4 regions of the Delftia sp. WSY_12 genome follow, and region 3 is predicted to be linked to each of the others. Evidence: predicted binding sites of a transcription regulator. Region 3 holds the regulator's gene; each other region holds the start of a gene.
What was found. The regulator FNR, encoded in region 3, switches genes on or off when oxygen is low (the NO sensors DNR and NnrR bind a similar motif). The targets are predictions, from matches to a motif close to TTGATNNNNATCAA.
Positions count from the first base shown of each region.

Region 1: a site for FNR is predicted at 1,550-1,563, ahead of ACF8LI_RS22365 (3-hydroxybenzoate 6-monooxygenase). Genes of this name have one in related genera too.
Region 2: a site for FNR is predicted at 1,048-1,061, ahead of dsrO (sulfate reduction electron transfer complex DsrMKJOP subunit DsrO). Genes of this name have one in related genera too.
Region 4: a site for FNR is predicted at 1,622-1,635, ahead of clpB (ATP-dependent chaperone ClpB). Genes of this name have one in related genera too.

Region 1 is NZ_JBICKW010000038.1:106,302-111,122, forward strand. It holds gene ACF8LI_RS22355 (LysR family transcriptional regulator) at 1-898, opposite strand, end outside; gene ACF8LI_RS22360 (MarR family winged helix-turn-helix transcriptional regulator) at 913-1,449, opposite strand; gene ACF8LI_RS22365 (3-hydroxybenzoate 6-monooxygenase) at 1,654-2,862, shown strand; gene ACF8LI_RS22370 (cupin domain-containing protein) at 2,879-3,916, shown strand; gene ACF8LI_RS22375 (fumarylacetoacetate hydrolase family protein) at 3,955-4,662, shown strand; gene maiA (maleylacetoacetate isomerase) at 4,682-4,821, shown strand, end outside.
Region 2 is NZ_JBICKW010000016.1:217,165-221,985, forward strand. It holds gene ACF8LI_RS10595 (hypothetical protein) at 1-393, shown strand, start outside; gene ACF8LI_RS10600 (hypothetical protein) at 378-842, opposite strand; gene dsrO (sulfate reduction electron transfer complex DsrMKJOP subunit DsrO) at 1,176-2,021, shown strand; gene nrfD (NrfD/PsrC family molybdoenzyme membrane anchor subunit) at 2,038-3,081, shown strand; gene ACF8LI_RS10615 (tetrathionate reductase subunit A) at 3,160-4,821, shown strand, end outside.
Region 3 is NZ_JBICKW010000009.1:234,960-239,780, reverse strand. It holds gene ccoG (cytochrome c oxidase accessory protein CcoG) at 1-777, shown strand, start outside; gene ACF8LI_RS05340 (FixH family protein) at 835-1,149, shown strand; gene ACF8LI_RS05335 (hypothetical protein) at 1,332-1,619, shown strand; gene fnr (fumarate/nitrate reduction transcriptional regulator Fnr) at 1,701-2,420, opposite strand; gene hemN (oxygen-independent coproporphyrinogen III oxidase) at 2,582-3,964, shown strand; gene ACF8LI_RS05320 (sulfite exporter TauE/SafE family protein) at 3,970-4,695, shown strand.
Region 4 is NZ_JBICKW010000012.1:89,365-94,185, reverse strand. It holds gene clpB (ATP-dependent chaperone ClpB) at 1-1,526, opposite strand, end outside; gene ACF8LI_RS05985 (AraC family transcriptional regulator) at 1,660-2,568, opposite strand; gene ACF8LI_RS05980 (DMT family transporter) at 2,673-3,566, shown strand; gene moaE (molybdopterin synthase catalytic subunit MoaE) at 3,576-4,037, opposite strand; gene ACF8LI_RS05970 (hypothetical protein) at 4,137-4,391, shown strand; gene ACF8LI_RS05965 (hypothetical protein) at 4,400-4,744, shown strand.

The DNA of each region.
Region 1 (4,821 bases), on a different contig from region 3:
TCCGGGGACTGAGCAGTTCCCGCATCCCCTGCACAGCCTCCCTCAGAAACCCCCAGACCGCCTCGATGCGCTGAACCTGCCGGGCATCCGAGGGCATGCTCATCCAGAAGGTGCGGGTGAAGCAGGCCTCGGCGGGCAGCACGCGACTGAGCACGGGGTCGCGGTCGGCGATGAAGGCGGGCAGCACGGCCAGGCCGGCGCCGGCGCGCACGGCCTCGTACTGGGCGGTGATGCTGGTGCTGCGAAAGGCAAAGCGCTCGGGCTGGAACAGGGTGGACAGCAGCTGCAGCTCGCGCGTGAACAGCAGGTCGTCCACATAGTGGATGAAGCTGTGGTGGCGCAGGTCCTCGGTGCGCGCCACCAGCGGGCGGCGCGCAAGGTATTCGCGCTGGCCGTAGAGGAACAGCCGGTAGTCGGTGAGCTTGGTGACCACGGCCGAGCCGCGCGTGGGGCGCTCCAGCGAGATGACGATGTCGGCCTCGCGCCGCGACAGGTGCAGCAGGCGCGGCAGGGCCAGCAGGTCGATGCTCAGCAGCGGATGGCGCTGCGTCAGCGCGGCCAGCTGCGGGGCCAGCAGCTGGGTGCCGAAGCCCTCCGTGGCGCCCACGCGCACCAGGCCGGACGGGCCCTGGCTGGTGGATTCCGCCGCCAGCGGCATGCGCTCCAGCCCGGCTGCGGCGCGCTGCATGGCGTCTGCCACGCCCAGCAGCTGTCGGCCGGCCTCCGTGGGCCGCCATTGGCCCGCTTCGCGCTCGAAGAGCACGGCCCCCAGCTGCTTTTCCAGGGCCTGGATGCGGCGCGACACCGTGGTGTGCTCCACGCCCAGTTGCCGCGCGGCGGCGGCCATGCTGCCGCTGCGCGCCAGCTCGCCAAAGAATCTCAGGTGGTCCCAGTCCATGGGTCGAGGCCGCCTCAGTCGGCTGCGGCGCGGCGCGCGGCCAGCGTGCTGGGCGCACGCGCCAGCTCGTCGTTTTGCCGCACCAGGACGGCCATCATGTCCATGAACAGGCCCCGCTGCTCCTGCGGCAGCGGCTCCAGCATGCGCTGCTGGGCCCGCAGCACCGAGGGCTCGGCAGCGGCCAGCAGCGCGGCGCCTTCTGCGGTGACCGACAGCAGGCGCACGCGCCGGTCGGCCGGGCTGGTGTTGCGCACCATGAGGCCGCGCGCCTCCAGCCGGTCGATGACGCTGCCAATGGTGGAGGTGTCGAAACCGATCATCCGCGCCAGCGTGCGCTGGTCCACGCCGGGCTGGCGCAGCACGGCCGACAGCGCCGCGTACTGCACGGGGGTCACGCCGAATTCCTGGGTCTCTTCCATGAAGACGGCCACCGCGATCTGCTGCAGGCGGCGGATGTGGTAGCCGGGGTAGTTTTCTAGTTCTGCGGGTTGGTAGTCCATGGCCATTGCGCTCTTTTCCGGGTCCCTGCGGGCAAGCGCAGATGTTCGCATGAACTGCGCCCTCCGTTGGCGTTGGCTGGCGGACAGGTGATTCACCCGGACACGCTGTCCACCACCGTTTGGCCTGCATCCAGGGAAACCCCAGGCTGGCCTGATGCAAATCAACACTACACTCATCGTCAGCATACTGTTTAATTAGTCGCGACGCAGCTGACCCGCAGGCTGGCGACACGCACCACGAAGCACAGGACATCCATGAACACCAGCATTTCTTCCCGGGCGCTGCCCGTTCTTGTGGCAGGCGGCGGCATTGGCGGCGTGGCGGCCGCGCTGGCCCTGGCGCGCCAGGGATTTGCCGTCAAGGTGCTGGAGCAGGCGCCGCAGCTGGGCGAGATCGGCGCCGGCATACAACTGGGGCCCAACGCATTCGCGGCCTTCGACGCGCTGGGCATTGGCGAGCTGGCCCGTGGCCGCGCCGTCTATACCGACGAGATGGTGATGCACGACGCGCTCGATGAGCGGCTGGTCGGCCGCATTCCCACGGGCGAGGCGTTTCGCGCCCGCTTCGGCAACCCGTATGCGGTGATCCACCGCGCCGACATCCACACCTCGCTGCTCGAAGGCGCGCGCACCCACGGCCAAATCGAGACGCTGACGGGCACGCGCATCGAAGCCGTGCAGCAGGAGGGTGACACCGTCACCGTGCGCGACCAGCACGGCCAGGTCCATGTGGGCCAGGCCCTGATCGGCGCCGATGGCGTGAAGTCCGTGGTGCGCCAGCAGTACGTGGGCGATGCGGCGCGTGTCTCCGGCCACGTGGTGTACCGCGCCGTGGTGGAGAAGAACGACTTCCCCGAGGACCTGCGCTGGAACGCGGCCAGCATCTGGGTCGGCCCCAACTACCACCTGGTGCACTACCCGCTGCGCGGCGGCGAGCAGTACAACGTGGTCGTCACCTTCCACAGCCGCGAGCAGGAGGAATGGGGCGTGCGCGAAGGCAGCCGCCAAGAGGTGCAAAGCTACTACAGCGACTGCTGCCCGCGCGCACGCCAGCTCATAGACCTGCCCAAAAGCTGGAAGCGCTGGGCCACGGCCGACCGCGAGCCCATTGGCCAGTGGAGCTTCGGCCGCGCCACGCTGCTGGGCGATGCCGCACACCCCACCCTGCAGTACATCGCCCAGGGCGCCTGCATGGCGCTGGAAGACGCGGTGACGCTGGGCCAGGCGCTCAAGCACTGCGGCAACGACTGGCCGCAGGCGCTGCGGCTGTACGAGCGCTCGCGCATCGCCCGCACGGCGCGCGTGGTGCTGTCCGCGCGCGAGATGGGCCGCATCTTCCACGCCAGCGGCGTGGAGCGCCTGGTGCGCAACGACCTCTGGAAGGGCCGCACGCCCCAGCGTTTCTACGACGCCATGGAATGGCTGTACGGCTGGAAGGCCGAAACCTGCCTCTCCGAAGACTGAACACAAGGAGACCGCCATGCAAGAACTTGGCCGCCTGGAAGACCTGCCCCAGGACTACCGCGACGAACTCGCGCGCAACAACCTGGTGCCGCTGTGGCCCAGCCTGCGCAACGTGATGCCGCCGCACACGCCGCGCCCGCGCACCCAGCCGATTGCCTGGCCGTACCAGTCCATCCGCCCGCTGCTCATGCAGGCCGGCGAGCTGACGCCCATCGAAAAGGCCGAGCGCCGCGTGCTGGTGCTGGCCAACCCCGGCCATGGGCTGGAGAAGATGCAGGCCAGCTCCTCCATCTACCTGGGCATGCAGCTGCTGCTGCCCGGCGAGTGGGCGCCCTCGCACCGCCACACGCCCAATGCCGTGCGCATGGTGGTGGAAGGCCAGGGCGCCTGGAGTCTGGTCGACGGCGAGAAATGCCCCATGGAGCGCGGCGACCTGATCCTCACGCCCACGGGCCTGTGGCACGAGCATGGCCATGACGGCGACGAGCCCGTGGTCTGGCTCGATGTGCTGGACCTGCCCCTGGCCTACTACCTGGAAGTCACCTACCACGTGGACGGCCCGCGCCAGCCCGCCCTGCCCGGCCGTGGCGACCGGGCATATGCGCGCGGCGGCCTGGCGCCCACGCAGGTGTTCGCCCGCAGCGCCAAGGCCTACCCCATGCTGCGCTACCCGTGGAAGGATGCCCGCGCCGCGCTGCTGGAGCTGGCCGCCGACCGCCCCGATCTGGACTGCGTGCAGCTGGCCTACACCAACCCCGAGACCGGGGCCGACTGCGAAAACATCCTGGGCTTCTACGCGCTGATGCTGCGCCCGGGCCAGACGCTGCAGTTGCCCGCGCGCTCGCCGGCCTGCGTGTTCCATGTCATCGAGGGCGGCGCCAGCGTGGCCGCCGTGGACCGCCATTTCGACCTGGCCCCGGCCGACACCTGCTGCGTGCCCGGCTGGGCGCCCGCCACGCTGGCCAATGCCAGCGCCAGCGAGCCCGCCTTCCTCTTCCTGGCCGACGAGGCGCCTTTGCACCGAAAGCTGGGCCTCTACGAGGTCCGGCCTTGAATCCTCCGATGTCTCTTTACTCCCCCATCGCCAATACCATGACCGCCCCCCAATACCTCTGGACCCCGCCCCCCGTCCAATCCCTGCCCGTGCGCGGCAGCACGCAGCGCCTGCCCGTGAACCGCCTGTTCTTCGTGGGCCGCAACTACCACGCCCATGCCGTCGAGATGGGCCGCCCGGTGGACAAGAGCGTGGAGCGCCCCTTCTACTTCACCAAGGCGCCGTCCACGCTGACCGAATCGGGTGCCACCGTGGCCTACCCGCCCGAGACGAACAACTACCACTTCGAGATGGAACTGGTGGTGGCCATCGGCAAGGCGGGCTTTCGCATTGCGGCGGACCAGGCCCATGAACACATCTACGGCTACGCCTGCGGCCTGGACATGACGCGCCGCGACCTGCAGCTGGTGGCGCGCGACAAGGGCCGGCCCTGGGACCTGGGCAAGGATGTGGAGCAGTCCTCGGTGGCCAGCGAGATCGTGCCCATGCCGGGGCAGGTGATCGAATCCGGCGCCATTGCACTGGCCGTCAATGGCGAGACCAGGCAGCAGTCCGACGTGGACAAGCTGATCTGGAACATCCGCGAAATCATTGCCGACCTCTCGCTGTTCTATCACCTGCAACCCGGCGACCTCATCTACACGGGCACGCCCGAAGGCGTGGGCGCCGTGCTGCCGGGCGACCGCATCACCGGCCATGTGCAGGGCGTGGGCGAGATCGCGCTCACCGTGGGCCAGCCTGAATAAGACCCGGGAGACCACCACCATGAAGCTCTACAGCTTTTTCCGCAGCGGCACCTCGCACCGCCTGCGCATCGCGCTCAACCTCAAGGGCCTGCGCGCTGACTACTTCCCCGTGGACCTGCGCGTGGACGAGCAGGCCCAGGCGCCGTTCAAGCAGGTCAA
Region 2 (4,821 bases), on a different contig from region 3:
AGCCGTTCTCCCGCAGCTTCCACCTCCTCCAGCGACTGGAGCGACCTGTTCCCTACCCGGCCGGATGCGCCGCCGCTGCGCATCGTGCTGCATGCGCCCACACCCGGCGCCCTGGCCCGTGCGCGCAGCAATCTGGCCAACCTGCGCCAGGACCGGCCCGGTGCCGAAGTCCGCATCGTCATCAACGGCCCGGCCGTCGAGGCGCTGCTGGACGCCGCGCCGGGCACGCCGCAGCATCTGGATGCAGAGGCCCTGGCCCATGCGTTGGTCTGCCCGAACACGCTCAGGAAGCTGGGCCGCGAGGCGCCTGCCGGCATGCGCGTGCTGCCGCAGGGCGGCATCGAGTCACTGGCCCTGCTGCAGCAGTCGGCCTGGTGCTACGTGCGCTGCTGAGCGGCCTGCGCCAGCGAGGCAAGGCAGCGCGCCTGCCATTGGTATTCAGGCTCGAACGACTCGCGGTCCGTGACGGCGCCGTGGCCGCCCTCGCCATAGACCATGGCATAGGCCGCATAGTCGGCCGCCTGCAGCGCCCGGCCCGCCAGGCCGTGGGCCGTGGCATAGGTGGCGGACACGGCGGCATGGCCGCAGCCGTCGAGGGAGCGTGATCCCTGGTGGTGGTTGGCCAGGCTGGCGGCCTCGCGAGCCAGGCGGTCCAGCTCCTGCCTGTCGATCTGGCCGTCCAGGTAGCGGCGAAGGCCTTGTGCGCAGCGGATGACGTCCGGGTCTTCCAGCAGGTGCGCGATGCGGTCCACGCAGGCCTGTGTGAATTGCAGCCTCAGGTGCTCACCGGCTTCGGCGGCAAGGTCCAGTTTCGAAGCAAGGCTGTTCAGGGCGTGGTTCATGGAGAACTCCTTGGCAGTGGCGACACAAGCAGCGTAGACCGGGGCCGCGCGCGGAAACAAGAGGGTGATTTCCGATACGCGTCCCGCATTCCCGAGGAATGCAGTCACCCTGTTAACCCCGTCTTAATCCCTGCGCCACACGCTATGGACTGCCTTGGGCGCCTGTCCATGGCAGGCAGTCGGTGGCGCTTTGCAAGCCCATTGCTTGACTCACATCAAGCCGCCAAGGCCCTGAATTTCATATATTAAATTCAATATAAAAAGCATATTTTTAATGCTTTATTGAGTTTGAGCGACCACGATCCGTGGCCGCAGGACGATGAAAGACAGGCCATGCCAAAAACATCCCGCGCCGGCAGCGGCTGCAACGACTGCAGCTGCAAGCCCTCCACCCAGGACATCCTCGCCCCTACCCTCTCCCATGCGCAGCCCGCCGCAGGCAAGCGCGGCTTCCTGCAGGACCTGCTGGCCGCCGCCATGGCGGCCGTGGCCCTGCCCGTGGCGGCGGCCGCGCCCAGCACCACGGGTTTCCAGCCGCCGCGCCGCCCCGGCGAGGCCGGCAAGCGCTACGGCATGCTGGTGGACCTGCGCCGCTGCATAGGCTGCCAGGCCTGCACGGTGAGCTGCTCCATGGAGAACCTGCCGCCGCTGGGCCAGTTCCGCACCACGGTGCTGCAGTACGAGGTGCAGCACGCGGGCAACGAGGACCTGCCGCCGGCCATGCTCAACCTGCCGCGCCTGTGCAACCACTGCGACAACCCGCCCTGCGTGCCGGTCTGCCCGGTGCAGGCCACCTTCCAGCGCAGCGACGGCATCGTGCTGGTGGACAACGAGCGCTGCGTGGGCTGCGGCTACTGCGTGCAGGCTTGCCCCTATGACGCGCGCTTCATCAACCACGAGACGCAGACCGCCGACAAGTGCACCTTCTGCGAGCACCGCCTGGAAGCCGGCCTGCTGCCGGCCTGCGTGGAAAGCTGCGTGGGCGGCGCCCGCGTGATCGGCGACCTCAACGACGAGGGCAGCGAGATCCGCCAGCGCATGCGCGAGCACGCCAAGGACCTCAAGGTGCTCAAGCCCGCCATGGGCACGGACCCGCATGTGTACTACCTGGGATTGCCCGACGCCTTCGTCGACGGCGTGGACGGGCAGGCCAGCGTGCGGCTGGTCACTTCCCACTGAACGCAAGGAGCACCCCATGCACATCGTCGAACTCCTGACCCCCGCCTACGAATCGGCCTGGCTGCCCTGGGCCGTGCAGTACTTCTTCCTGGCCGGCATTGCCACGGGCGCCGCCCTGCTGGCCGCCGCCTGCACCTGGGCGCCGCGCGCCAGCGCCATGGCGCGCCTGCTGCCGGCCGCCGTGCTGGTGCTGGCCGTCAGCGCCATCGCCGCGCCCGTGTCGCTGCTGGCCGACCTGCACCAGCCTGCGCGCTTCTGGCATTTCTATGCGCACTTCACGCCGTGGTCGTGGATGTCGGTGGGCGCCCTGCTGCTGCCCGTCTTCGTGGGACTGGCGCTGGCCTTCGTGCTGGCCTGGTGGCTGGGCCGGCCGCAGTGGCTGCGCTGGCTGGCGCCGCTGCTGGCCGTGTCGGCGCTGACCATCACCGCCTATACCGGCGCCGAGCTGATGGCCGTGCGCTCGCGCCCGCTGTGGAACACGCTGTGGGTGCCGCTGAACCTGGCACTCACGGGCTGGCTGGCCACGGTGGGCTGCATGCTGGTGACGGCGCGCTTTCTGCCCGCCCGCCACCGCCCCGATGCCGGCGCCCTGCAGGCGCTGCGCATGCTGGGCCTGGCGCTGGCGCTGTGCCTGCTGGCCATGGTGGTGGTCTGGGCCGTTGCCGGCTGGCTGGGCCAGGGCCGCTCCTTCCAGTCGGCGCTGCAGCTGTGGCAGCAGTTTCCGGTCTGGCGCCTGAGCATGCTGGGCTCGGCCGTGGCCGGTGCCGCCTTGCTGTGGGCCCTGGTGCGGGGTGGTCAGCGCATGGCCTGCCCGCGCTACACGCTGGCCCTGGGGCTGGGCCTGGCCGCCGCGGCCTGGGCCTTCCGCTGGGCGCTGTTCATGGGCGTGCAAGGCGTGCCCAAGTACGGCGCGGGCCTGTACATCTACCACATGCCGCTGGGCGGCGACGGCCTGCTGGGCATGCTGGGCGTGGCCGGCCTGTGCATTGCACTGGTGACGCTGGCCACCTGGGCGCTGGAGCTGTTTCCCGCGCGCTCGGCCGCGGCCCGCGCCGTCTGACACCGCCGCCCTGACGACCCCTCACCCATTCACGGAGCGCGGCCCGCCACCGGCCGGCCGCGCCACAGAAAGCCTTTCATGACCGACAAGAAGAAACTCCCCCAAGCCCCCGAAGATTCCCTGGATGCCGAGGCCGCCCGCCGCCGCCTGCTGCTGCGCGGTGGCCTCACCGCCGGTGGGCTGGCCGCCTTTGCGGCCGGCTACGGCGAGACGCTGGCACGTGGCGCCAAGGGCCTGGTGACAGGCAGCTCGGGCACGCCCACGGCCAGCGCCACGCGCGGCAATTCGCTGACGCCCGAGTTCCGCATCGACCCGGCCACGGGCGCGCTCGCCACCCAGCCCGGCCAGGTGGTCAGCCCCTCCAGCTGCCTGGGCTGCTGGACGCAGTGCGGCGTGCGCGTGCGTGTCGATACCGCCAGCAACCGCATCCTGCGCGTGGCAGGCAACCCCTACCACCCGCTGGCCACCACGCGCCCGGCCGCCATGGAAGAACCCGTGCGCGAGGTCTACGCCAAGCTGGGCAAGGAGCTGGGCCTGGAGGGCCGGGCCACGTCCTGCGCGCGCGGCTCGTCCATGCTGGAGCACCAGAGTGCGCCGCACCGCGTGCTCACCCCGCTCAAGCGCGTGGGCCCGCGCGGCAGCGGCCGCTGGCAGAGCATTTCCTTCGAGCAGCTGGTGCAGGAAGTCTGCGAGGGCGGCAATCTGTTCGGCGAAGGCCAGGTCGATGGCCTGCGTGCCATCTGGGACCCCAAGACGCCGCTGGACGCCGACAACCCCGAGTTCGGCCCGCGCTCCAACCAGTTGCTGGTGACCGACGCCTCCAACGAAGGCCGCGCCCAGCTGCTGCGCCGCTTTGCGGGGCCGTCCTTCGGCACCGTGAACGTCAGCAACCACGGCGCCTACTGCGGCCAGAGTTTCCGAGTGGGTGCGGCAGCGGCCCTGGGCGACCTGCCCGGCATGCCGCACGGCAAGCCGGACTGGAGCCATGCCAGCTTCGGCCTGTTCATCGGCGCGGCGCCCGCGCAGTCCGGCAACCCCTTCCAGCGCCAGGGCCGCGAACTGGCCGAGGCCCGCTCGCGCGAGGACAACCGGTTCCGCTACGTGGTGGTCTCGCCCGTGCTGCCCACCTCGTCCAGCCTGGCTGCGGGCAGCGGCAACCGCTGGCTGGCCGTCAAGCCGGCCAGCGACCTGGCCCTGGCCATGGCGCTGATCCGCGTCATCCTGGACGAGGCACGCCATGACACGGGCTTTCTCGCCCAGCCCGGCCCGGCCGCCATGCAGGCGGCGGGCGAGGCGTCCTGGAGCAATGCCACGCACCTGCTGGTCAACGAGCCCGGCCACCCGCGCCACGGCAGCTTTCTGCGCGGCGCCGACCTGGGCTGGGCGCTGCCCGCGCCAGCCGAAGACGGCAAACCGGCCCAGGACGTGTTTGTGGTGCAGCGTGCCGATGGCCGCCTGGCGCCGCACACCCAGGCCGAGCCTGCACAGCTGATGGTGCGCACCCGCGTGGCCGTGCCCGGCCTGAAGGCCGAAGGCGCGGACCAGGCCCCCGAGCTGTCGGTCTGCTCCTCGCTGGCCAAGCTGCATGAGCAGGCCAGCCTCAAGACACTGGACGAATACGCGGCGCTGTGCGGCGTGGCGCGCGGCGAGATCGAGGCGCTGGCGCGCGAGTTCACCAGCCATGGCAAGCGCGCCGTGGCCGATGCGCATGGCGGCACCATGAGCGGCGCGGGCTTCTAC
Region 3 (4,821 bases):
GAGCAGGTCTGCAAGTACATGTGCCCCTATGCGCGCTTTCAGAGCGCCATGTTCGACCGCGACACCATGATCGTCAGCTACGACACGGGCCGGGGCGAGCCGCGCGCGCCGCGCACCAAGAAGGTGGACTACAAGGCCCAGGGCCTGGGCGACTGCATCGACTGCAAGATGTGCGTGCAGGTCTGCCCCGTGGGCATCGACATCCGCAACGGCCTGCAGTACGAATGCATAGGCTGCGGTCTGTGCATAGACGCCTGCAATTCCATCATGGACAAGATGGAGTATCCGCGCGGCCTCATCCGGCTGACCACGCAGAACGCCATGGCCGGCCTGTGGCGGCGGGCCCAGGTGCTGCGCCGCATCTTCCGTCCGCGCGTGCTGGTCTACTCGGCCGTGCTGATCGGCCTGAGCATGGCCATGATCGTGAGCCTGGCGCTGCGCCAGTCGGTCAAGGTCGACGTGATACGCGACCGGGCATCGCTGTCGCGCATCGTCGCGGGCGGCAAGCTGGAAAATGTCTACCGCCTGCAGATCATGAATGCCACCGAGCAGGCCCAGCGCTACCGCATCAGCGCCCATGGCCTCGACGGGCTGGGGCTGGCGTCCGAGCAGGAGGTCGAGGTCGGCCCGGCCGAGACGCGCGGCATTGCGGCGCGGCTGCAGATTCCCTACGGTTCCGCCGAGCCGGGCTCGCACACAGTATTCTTCGATATCGATGCCGTGCATTCAGGCGCGGGACGCGCGTCCGAAAAGGCCGTCTTCCTGGTGCCCCGGTGATATGTCTGGCCGGTGCCGCCCAGGCTGCGCCGGCTGTTTGAAAGAAAGAGGTTATCCATGTCTTCCAGTCCCGCAGTCTCCGCGCCCGCCACGGCCCCTTCGCATCCGGACGCCGGCAAGCCCTGGTGGAAGTTCGCCCATGTCTGGCTCGTGGTGGCCGGCCCGGCCGCCGTCGTGGTGGCTGGCGTGGTCACGGCCGTCATTGCGATCAATGGCGCCGATCCCGTGATCGATCCTGACTATTACCGCAATGGCATCACCATCAACGAGCGTGCCGATGGCGTGCGTGAAGTGCCCAAGAGCCTGGCGCCCGCGGTCACCGGCCGCAACCACGCGGCCACGCCCGCGCAGGACCATCCCACGGACCGCTGAACGCAGGAAAATGCCGTGCACAAGGCCGCAGTCGCGGCCTTTTTTGCATGGTGGATGGCATCTCCAGCATGCGCGAGGGCCAAGGGTTTCCTACAGGCAGTGCAGGGTGCGCAGGGCTTGGCACGGTGCGAGGGCGGCGCGCACAATGAAAGCCACCCCTCGACAGCTCAAGGAGATCGCTGATGTTGGCCCAACGCTGGATGTGGATTGCCTGGCCGGCCTTTCTGGCCGCCGCCGTGATGGAGATGCTGGTATTCGCCTTCGTGGACCCGCTGGAGCTGCACTGGCTCGGCGACCTGGGCTGGTCGCGGCAGGGAATCTACACGCTGGCCTTCTTCGCCTTCTGGGGTGTGACCATGCTGTCCAGCCTCATGACCACCATGCTGGGACGCTCCACGCACGATCTCAACGACGGCGTGGTCTCCGAGCCGGACCCAAATCTGGCCATGCAGGGCCTGGGGCGCGATTGAACCTGCGTGCACTGCAATGGCAATGAACAAGGCCCGCGATCGCGGGCCTTGTTCATTGCCGGGGGGCGGGGTCTTGCGGCCTCACTGGCACTGCTGGCTGTTGACGATGCGCTTGAGCGCGTCCGTGTCCAGGATGCGCAGATGGCGCTGGCGCACCTCGATGATGTTTTCCTCGGCAAACTTCGAGAAGGTGCGGCTCACCGTCTCCAGCTTCAGGCCCAGGTAGCTGCCGATTTCCTCGCGCGTCATGCGCAGCACCAGTTCCGACTTGGAAAAGCCCCGGGCGTGCAGGCGCTGCACCAGGTTGAGCACGAAGGCGGCCAGGCGCTCCTCGGCACGCATGCTGCCCAGCAGCAGCATCACGCCATGCTCGCGCACGATCTCGCGGCTCATGACCTTGTGCACATGGTTTTGCAGGGCCGTGACCTCGCGCGACAGGTCCTCCAGCTTGTCGAAGGGCATGACGCAGACCTCGGCGTCTTCCAGCGCGACCGCATCGCAGGTGTGGTGGTCGTTGACGATGCCATCCAGGCCGATGATCTCGCCGGCCATCTGAAAGCCCGTGACCTGGTCGCGCCCGTCCTCGGTGGCCACGCAGGTCTTGAAGAAGCCCGTGCGGATGGCGTACAGCGAGGTGAAGGACTCACCGTTGCGAAACAGCAGGCCGCCGCGCTTGACCTTGCGGCGCGTGGCCACGATGTCGTCGATGCGCTGCATCTGCTCGGCATCCAGGCCCATGGGCATGCACAGCTCGCGCAGGTTGCAATTGGAACAGGATGCTTTGATGGTCTGAAGGTTCATGGAGTAAACATCAGCGGCGCAGCAGTGCGCCGGCGGTGACCTCGTGGATGGCGATGAGTTGGATCAAATTGTCGCAGCACTGCCGCGAACAACTCTTGATATGAGTCAAGGACGCGGCCAATGGGCTGCGGCACAGTGGACGACATTAGAGGAAAAAACCCATGACCGCTGTCACCCCAGAGCTGCTGCGTCGCTTCGACGTACCGGGGCCCCGATACACCTCGTTCCCCACGGCCGATCGTTTCGTGGAGGCTTTCGGTGCTGAAGACTATATCCTGGCACTTGAGCACCGCAAATCGAGTACCGCAGCGCGGGCCATGCCTTTGTCGCTGTATGTGCATGTGCCGTTCTGCGAGTCGCTGTGCTACTACTGCGCCTGCAACAAGATCGTGACGCGCCACCACGATCGCGCGGCCGTCTACCTGGACTACCTGGCGCGCGAGATGGCCTTGCACACGGCCCATTGCGGCAAGGGCCAGGCCGTCAGCCAGTTGCACCTGGGCGGCGGCACGCCCACCTTCTTCTCGGACGATGAGCTGCGCACGCTGATGGCCCTGCTGCGCGAGCATTTCAAGCTGGAGCCGGGCGGCGAATACTCCATCGAGGTCGATCCGCGCACCGTCAGCGTCGAACGCCTGGCCGTGCTCAAGGAGCTGGGCTTCAACCGCCTGAGCTTCGGCGTGCAGGACTTCGACGAACAGGTGCAGATCGCCGTGCACCGCGTGCAGCCGGCCGAGCAGGTGTTCGCGCTGGTGGCAGCCGCACGGCAGCTGGGCTTTGCCTCCATCAACGTGGACCTGATCTACGGCCTGCCCAAGCAGACGCCCGAGTCCTTCGAGCGCACGCTGGCCCAGGTCAATGCGCTGCGGCCCGACCGCATCGCGCTCTATGCCTATGCCCACCTGCCCGAGCGCTTCAAGCCGCAGCGGCGCATCGCGGCCGAGGACCTGCCCCAGGGCGCCGACAAGCTGGCCATGCTCTCGCGCTCCATCGCGGCCTTCATGGACGGCGGCTATGTCTACGTGGGCATGGACCACTTCGCCTTGCCCGAGGACGCGCTGGCCGTGGCCAAGCGCCAGGGCCGGCTGCATCGCAACTTCCAGGGCTACAGCACCCAGCCCGACTGCGACCTGATTGCGCTGGGCGTGTCGGCCATCGGCAAGGTGGGGGCCAGCTACAGCCAGAACGCCAAGACGCTGGAGGAGTACTACGACGCCATCGACGCCGGCCACCTGCCCGTGGTGCGCGGCCTGGCACTGTCGCGCGATGATCTGGTGCGGCGCGCCGTCATCATGGCCATCATGTGCCAGGGCGCCGTGCTGTTCGAGCCCATGGAGCAGGCCTGGCTGCTGGGCTTTCGCGAGTATTTCGCCCCCGAGCTGGCGGCGCTTCAGGACCTGCAGGCCAAGGGGCTGGTGCAGATCAGCGACGAGGGATTCCAGGTCACGCCCATGGGCTGGTACTTCGTGCGTGGCGTGGCCATGCTGTTTGACCGATATCTGCAGGCCGACAAGAACCGGGCGCGGTTTTCGAGGATCATCTAGGCCCCATGCTGTTGTCGCTGCTCTGGACCGCTTTGATCATGGGGCTCGTCGGCGGGCCCCATTGCCTTGCCATGTGCGCCGCGCCCTGCGGCGTGGTCACGGGCGGGGCGGGGCAGGGCACGGTACAGGGTGGTGGGCAGGTGGTCGCCGTCCATGGACTGCAAAGCCGGCTGTGGCTGCGCACGGCGCTGTTCCATGGCGGGCGGCTGGCCGGCTATGCCAGCCTGGGCGCTGCCTCGGCGCTGGCCATGGAAAGCCTGTCCTGGCTCACCAGCCAGACCACGGCGCTGCAGCCGTTCTGGACGCTGACCCATGTCGCCGTGATGGCCTGGGGCCTGGCCATGATGGTGCAGGCCCGCCAGCCCGCCTGGCTGGAGTCTGCGGGCCGCGCCGCCTGGCGGCGCGTGCAGCCCTGGGTGTCCGCCCCTGGCGGCACGCTGGCGGCGGGCTATGCCTGGGCGCTCATGCCCTGCGGACTGCTGTATTCGGCCGTGCTGGTCGCCGCGCTCAGCGGTGGCCCCTTGCAGGGCGCATCGGCCATGGCGGCCTTTGGCGTGGGCAGCGGGCTGTGGCTGGTGGCCGGCCCCTGGCTGTGGCGGCTGGGCCGCCAGCGCCTGAACGGCCTGCGTGCCGAATGGGGCACGCGGCTGGCCGGCCTGATGCTGGTGGGCGTGGCCGTGTGGGCGCTGTGGATGGACCTGATCTACAAGCCCAGTCTCTGGTGCCGATGAACAACAGCGGGGGACAGACTTGGTCCTGAGGGTCGCGGATTGCCTGCAAGGCCCTCAGAACTGGAGATAATGCCCGAATCATCGGCTTACATTTGCCGATTCCTTCAGCCTCGGGGCCGTTGCCGC
Region 4 (4,821 bases), on a different contig from region 3:
GAGGGCAGCTTGCCGTACTGCAGCTCGGCCACCTTGTTGAAGTCGCCCTTGCGCTTGAGCTCGTCGATCTGGATACGGATCTGGTCGATCTCCTTGCGGATCTGCTCGGAGCCCTGGGCGCTGGCCTTCTCGCTCTTCCACACGTCTTCGAGGTCGGCGTACTCGCGCTCCAGGCTGCCGAGTTCCTCCTCGATCAGTTGCAGGCGCTTTTGCGAGGCCTCGTCCTTTTCCTTCTTCATGGCCTCGCGCTCGATCTTGAGCTGGATCATGCGGCGCTCGAGCTTGTCCATGACCTCGGGCTTGGAGTCGATCTCGATCTTGATCTTGGCCGCAGCCTCGTCGATCAGGTCGATGGCCTTGTCGGGCAGAAAGCGGTCGGTGATGTAGCGGTGGCTCAGCTCGGCCGCGGCCACAATGGCCGGGTCGGTGATGTCCACGCCGTGGTGGGCCTCGTAGCGCACCTGCAGGCCGCGCAGGATGGCGATGGTGTCCTCGACCGAGGGCTCCTCGACCAGCACCTTCTGGAAGCGCCGCTCCAGCGCCGCATCCTTTTCGATGTACTTGCGGTATTCATCGAGCGTGGTCGCGCCGATGCAGTGCAGCTCGCCGCGCGCCAGCGCAGGCTTGAGCATGTTGCCCGCATCCATGGCGCCATCGGCCTTGCCGGCGCCGACCATGGTGTGGATCTCGTCGATGAACAGGATGATGCGCCCCTCTTCCTGGGCCACTTCCTTGAGCACGGACTTCAGGCGTTCCTCGAAGTCGCCGCGGTACTTGGCGCCGGCCAGCAGGCCCGCCATGTCCAGCGACAGCACGCGCTTGTTCTTGAGGCTTTCGGGCACCTCGCCGGCCACGATGCGCTGGGCCAGGCCCTCGACAATGGCGGTCTTGCCCACGCCGGGCTCGCCGATGAGCACGGGGTTGTTCTTGCTGCGGCGCTGCAGCACCTGGATGGAGCGGCGGATTTCGTCGTCGCGGCCGATCACCGGATCCAGCTTGCCGATGCGCGCGCGCTCGGTCAGGTCCAGGGTGTATTTCTTGAGGGCCTCTCGCTGGCCTTCGCCTTCGGCGCTGTCCATGGTCTGGCCGCCGCGCACGGCGTTGATGGCCGACTCCAGGCTGGAGCGCGTCACGCCGCTTTCCTTGAGCAGTTGGCCCGCACGCGTGGAGGCGCCGCTGCTGTCGGTCAGCGCCAGCAGGAACAGCTCGCTGGCAATGAACTGGTCGCCGCGCTTGAGGGCTTCCTTCTCGGTCGCCTGCAGCAGCCGGCCCAGCTCGGAGCCGACCTGCACCTGGTCCTGGTGCTGCACGCGCGGCAGATCGGCCAGGGCCTTCTCGGCCGCGGCCTGCAGCTGGCCCACGTTGGCGCCGGCGCGCTGCAAGAGCGAGCGCGGACCGTCGTCCTGGCGCAGCAGCGCCACGAGCAGGTGCAGGGGTTCGATATTGGATTGGTCACCGCCCAGGGCCAGCGTTTGCGCGTCGGCCAGGGCTTCCTGGAACTTGGTTGTCAGTTTGTCGATTCGCATGGTGTTTCTTTTCGCTCCTGAAACAGGGTCATTGCGATTTATCTGATACCGGCAGGGCAAATTTCAAGCCATGCCCGGCCCGCAAGGACAGACGCTTGCGCCAGATCAAGGCCGGCGAGGCCGGCCATCCTTCTCAAGCATTGCGCTGAAAGATCGAGAACTGCGTAGGCGTAACGCCCAAATGCGCCCGGAAGCTGCGCACCAGGTGGCTGGCGCTGGAAAAGCCGCAATCCAGCGCCAGCTCGGCCAGCGGCGGCACGTTGCGCGCAGACAGGGCGCGCCGTGCCCGGGCCAGGCGCTGCTGCAGCACCCATTCGTGCACCGTGCAGCCCATGCTCTGGCGGAACATGCGTGCGAAATGGAATTCCGAAAGGCAGGCCTGTCTCGCCAGTGCCGGCAGCGACACGGCCTTGGAGTCATGCAGATGCGCCTCGATATGGGCAAGCACCCTGCGCCGCACGGCCGCAGAGAGCCCGCCCAGCGGCCGCTGCAGCGCCTGCACCTGGCGCGGCGTGGCGGACTGCAGCACCAGCCGGTCCACCAGTTGCTGGCCAATGGCATCGGCCGCCAGTTGCTGCTGCGGGTCCTGCCAGTCCAGTTGCATCAGCGCACGGGCACCGGCGTGGAAGGCCTGATCGTCCCCGTAGATCTGCGCACGCAAGGTGCGCGAGCGGGGCTCGGCATCCAGCATGCGGACCACGCGCCCCGCCCAAGCCAGGTCGGACACATACAGGTGTAGGAACTGCACGGGCGATCGCACCAGCCAGTGCGATTCGTCCTCTGGCGTGAAGATGCAGATGCGCCCCGGCGCCCCCATGGCCTCGGGCCGCGCCTTGAGTTGCGAGCCCTCGCCGCCGGCCAGGTAGACCGACAAGGTGTGGTGGCCTGGCTGGCAGTAGCGCACCTCGTCGTCCACATTGGCCCAGACGGCCAGCTCCACCCCCTCGCTCAGGCGCACGCGCCGCTGCAGCCTGGCCTTGGAGCGTGACAGCACCTGGCACAGGTGGCTGGATGGCAGCTCGGGCAGCGGCGTGGGCGTCATGGCAGCGATTGTGGTCCCGCGGCCATACCGACGCATGGCGCCAGGCCATCAAACCGCAGGAATCTGCCATGCCCGCCCAGCCTGCGGCGCCATCATCACCGGCCATGACTGCCACCCTCTATGCCCTGGTCGTGTTGATCTGGGGTTCGACCTGGATCGCCCTGAAGCTGCAGCTGGGCGCCGTGCCCGTGGAGCTGTCCATTGCCTACCGCTTTGCGCTGGCCGCCGTGCTGATGTTCGCCTGGCTGGCCTGGTCGCGCCAGCTGCGCGTGCCCCGCGGCCCGGCGCTGCCGCGCGTGCTGGCCCAGGGCCTGTGCCTGTTCAGCTTCAACTTCGTGTGCTTCATGCATGCCAGCGAGACGCTGGCCAGCGGCCTGGCCGCCGTGGTGTTCTCCAGCGCCAATCTCTGGAACGCGCTGCTGGCGCGCATCATCCACGGCCGCAGGCTCGCGCGCCATGTGCTGGCCGGCAGCCTCTTCGGCCTTGCAGGCCTGGTGGCGCTGTTCTGGCCCGAGCTGCGCGCAGGCCGGCATGCCAGCCTGCCCGGCCTGGCCTGGGCGGTGCTGGGCACGCTGTGCTTTTCCTGCGGGAACATGCTGTCGGCCTCGCTGCAGTCCATGGGCTGGCGGCCCGCACAGACCAATGCCTGGGGCATGCTGGCCGGCACGCTGCTGCTGACCGGCTATGCGCTGGTGGCAGGCCTGCCCTGGCGCTTCGATGCCAGCTGGACCTATGTGGGCTCCTGGCTGTACCTGGCCATTCCGGGCTCGGTGATCGCGTTCACGGCCTACCTGACCCTGGTCGGACGCCTGGGCCCCGAGAAGGCGGCGTATGCGACGGTGCTGTTCCCCATCGTTGCGCTCAGTATCTCGGCCCTTTTTGAAGGCTATGTGTGGACGCCGCTGGCCGTGGGTGGCCTGCTGCTGGTGATGTTCGGCAACCTGCTGGTGTTCCGGCCGCCGCAATGGTTGCGGGGTGCCGCACTGCGCAGGGCCTGAAGCGTCAGCTCACTGGCGCCAGCGCGCCAGCGCCTCTTCGTCGCTGACGCGCGCGTCCACCCAGCGCGCGCCCTCGGGCGTCTGTTCCTTCTTCCAGAAAGGCGCCAGCGACTTGAGGTAGTCCATGATGTATTCGCAGGCCTGGAAGGCCATGCCCCGGTGCGATGCGGTGACGGCCACGAGCACGATCTGGTCCATGGGCTGCAGCGGGCCGATGCGGTGGATGACGCGCGCGCCATGGATGCCGAAGCGCTGCACGGCCTCGTCGATGATGGCCTCGATGGATTTCTCGGTCATGCCCGGATAGTGCTCCAGCTCCATGCTGGCCACGGTGGCGCCCTCGTTGCGGTCGCGCACGGTGCCTATGAAGCTGCAGACCGCCCCCACGCGGGCGTCGCCGGAGCGCAGGGCGGCGAGTTCGGCCGATACGTCGAAATCCTCGGTCTGGATGGATACACGGGCTGCTTGCATGCCCGCATTGTCGCAGGGCGGCGGCGCGCCAGAAGGCGATGAACGCGGTAGCATTGCCCTCCCCCGCCCCCAGCGCTTTTTTGCTGCGGCGGGCCACGCATGGCCACACTCACGATCACCACCCCCGAATACACGCTCTATCCCTCGCCGCGCAACGAGCAGCGCGTGGTCTACGAGCACCAGCTGTTCGTGCCCCATCCCTACACCATCATCCACCTGCCCGACTACGGCTTTCGCGGCAAGGCCACGCTGTTTGCAGCCCACCGGCTGGGCGACGGCAAGATGGGCCAGTTGGTGAGCTGCGAGCTGGCCGAAGACATCGCACGCTTCGAACGCCTGTTCGAACCCGATTGAGGCGCGCCATGGACGACACCAGCCAGATACAGCCGCCGCCGAGCTTTGCCGCCCTGTATGCCGACCGGCACGGCCGGCTCAAGGCATCCATTGCAGACGTGGTCGGGCGCTATGAACTGTGCGAGGACCTGGCCAGCCACCTGGTCGAGCAGGCACAGACGCTTTACCACTCGGGCAATTCTTCGGAGCAAGGCGTGCTGCTGGGCATGCACGCCGGCCTGGCTGCCGAAGGCTCCATCGTCAGCCCCGGCGAGGCACGCTGGATCGTGCAGCGCCTGGCCGAGCTGCTGGAGTGGCAGGCACCGCTGCTGCCCGATGCATCAACCCCTCCCGGCGCCGAAGGCGCAGCCTGAAGGTCACCACCGAGGCGCTCAGGCGCGCTACACTGCGCGCCATGCCTGCAATCTTTGACTTCCCCACATGCCACGGT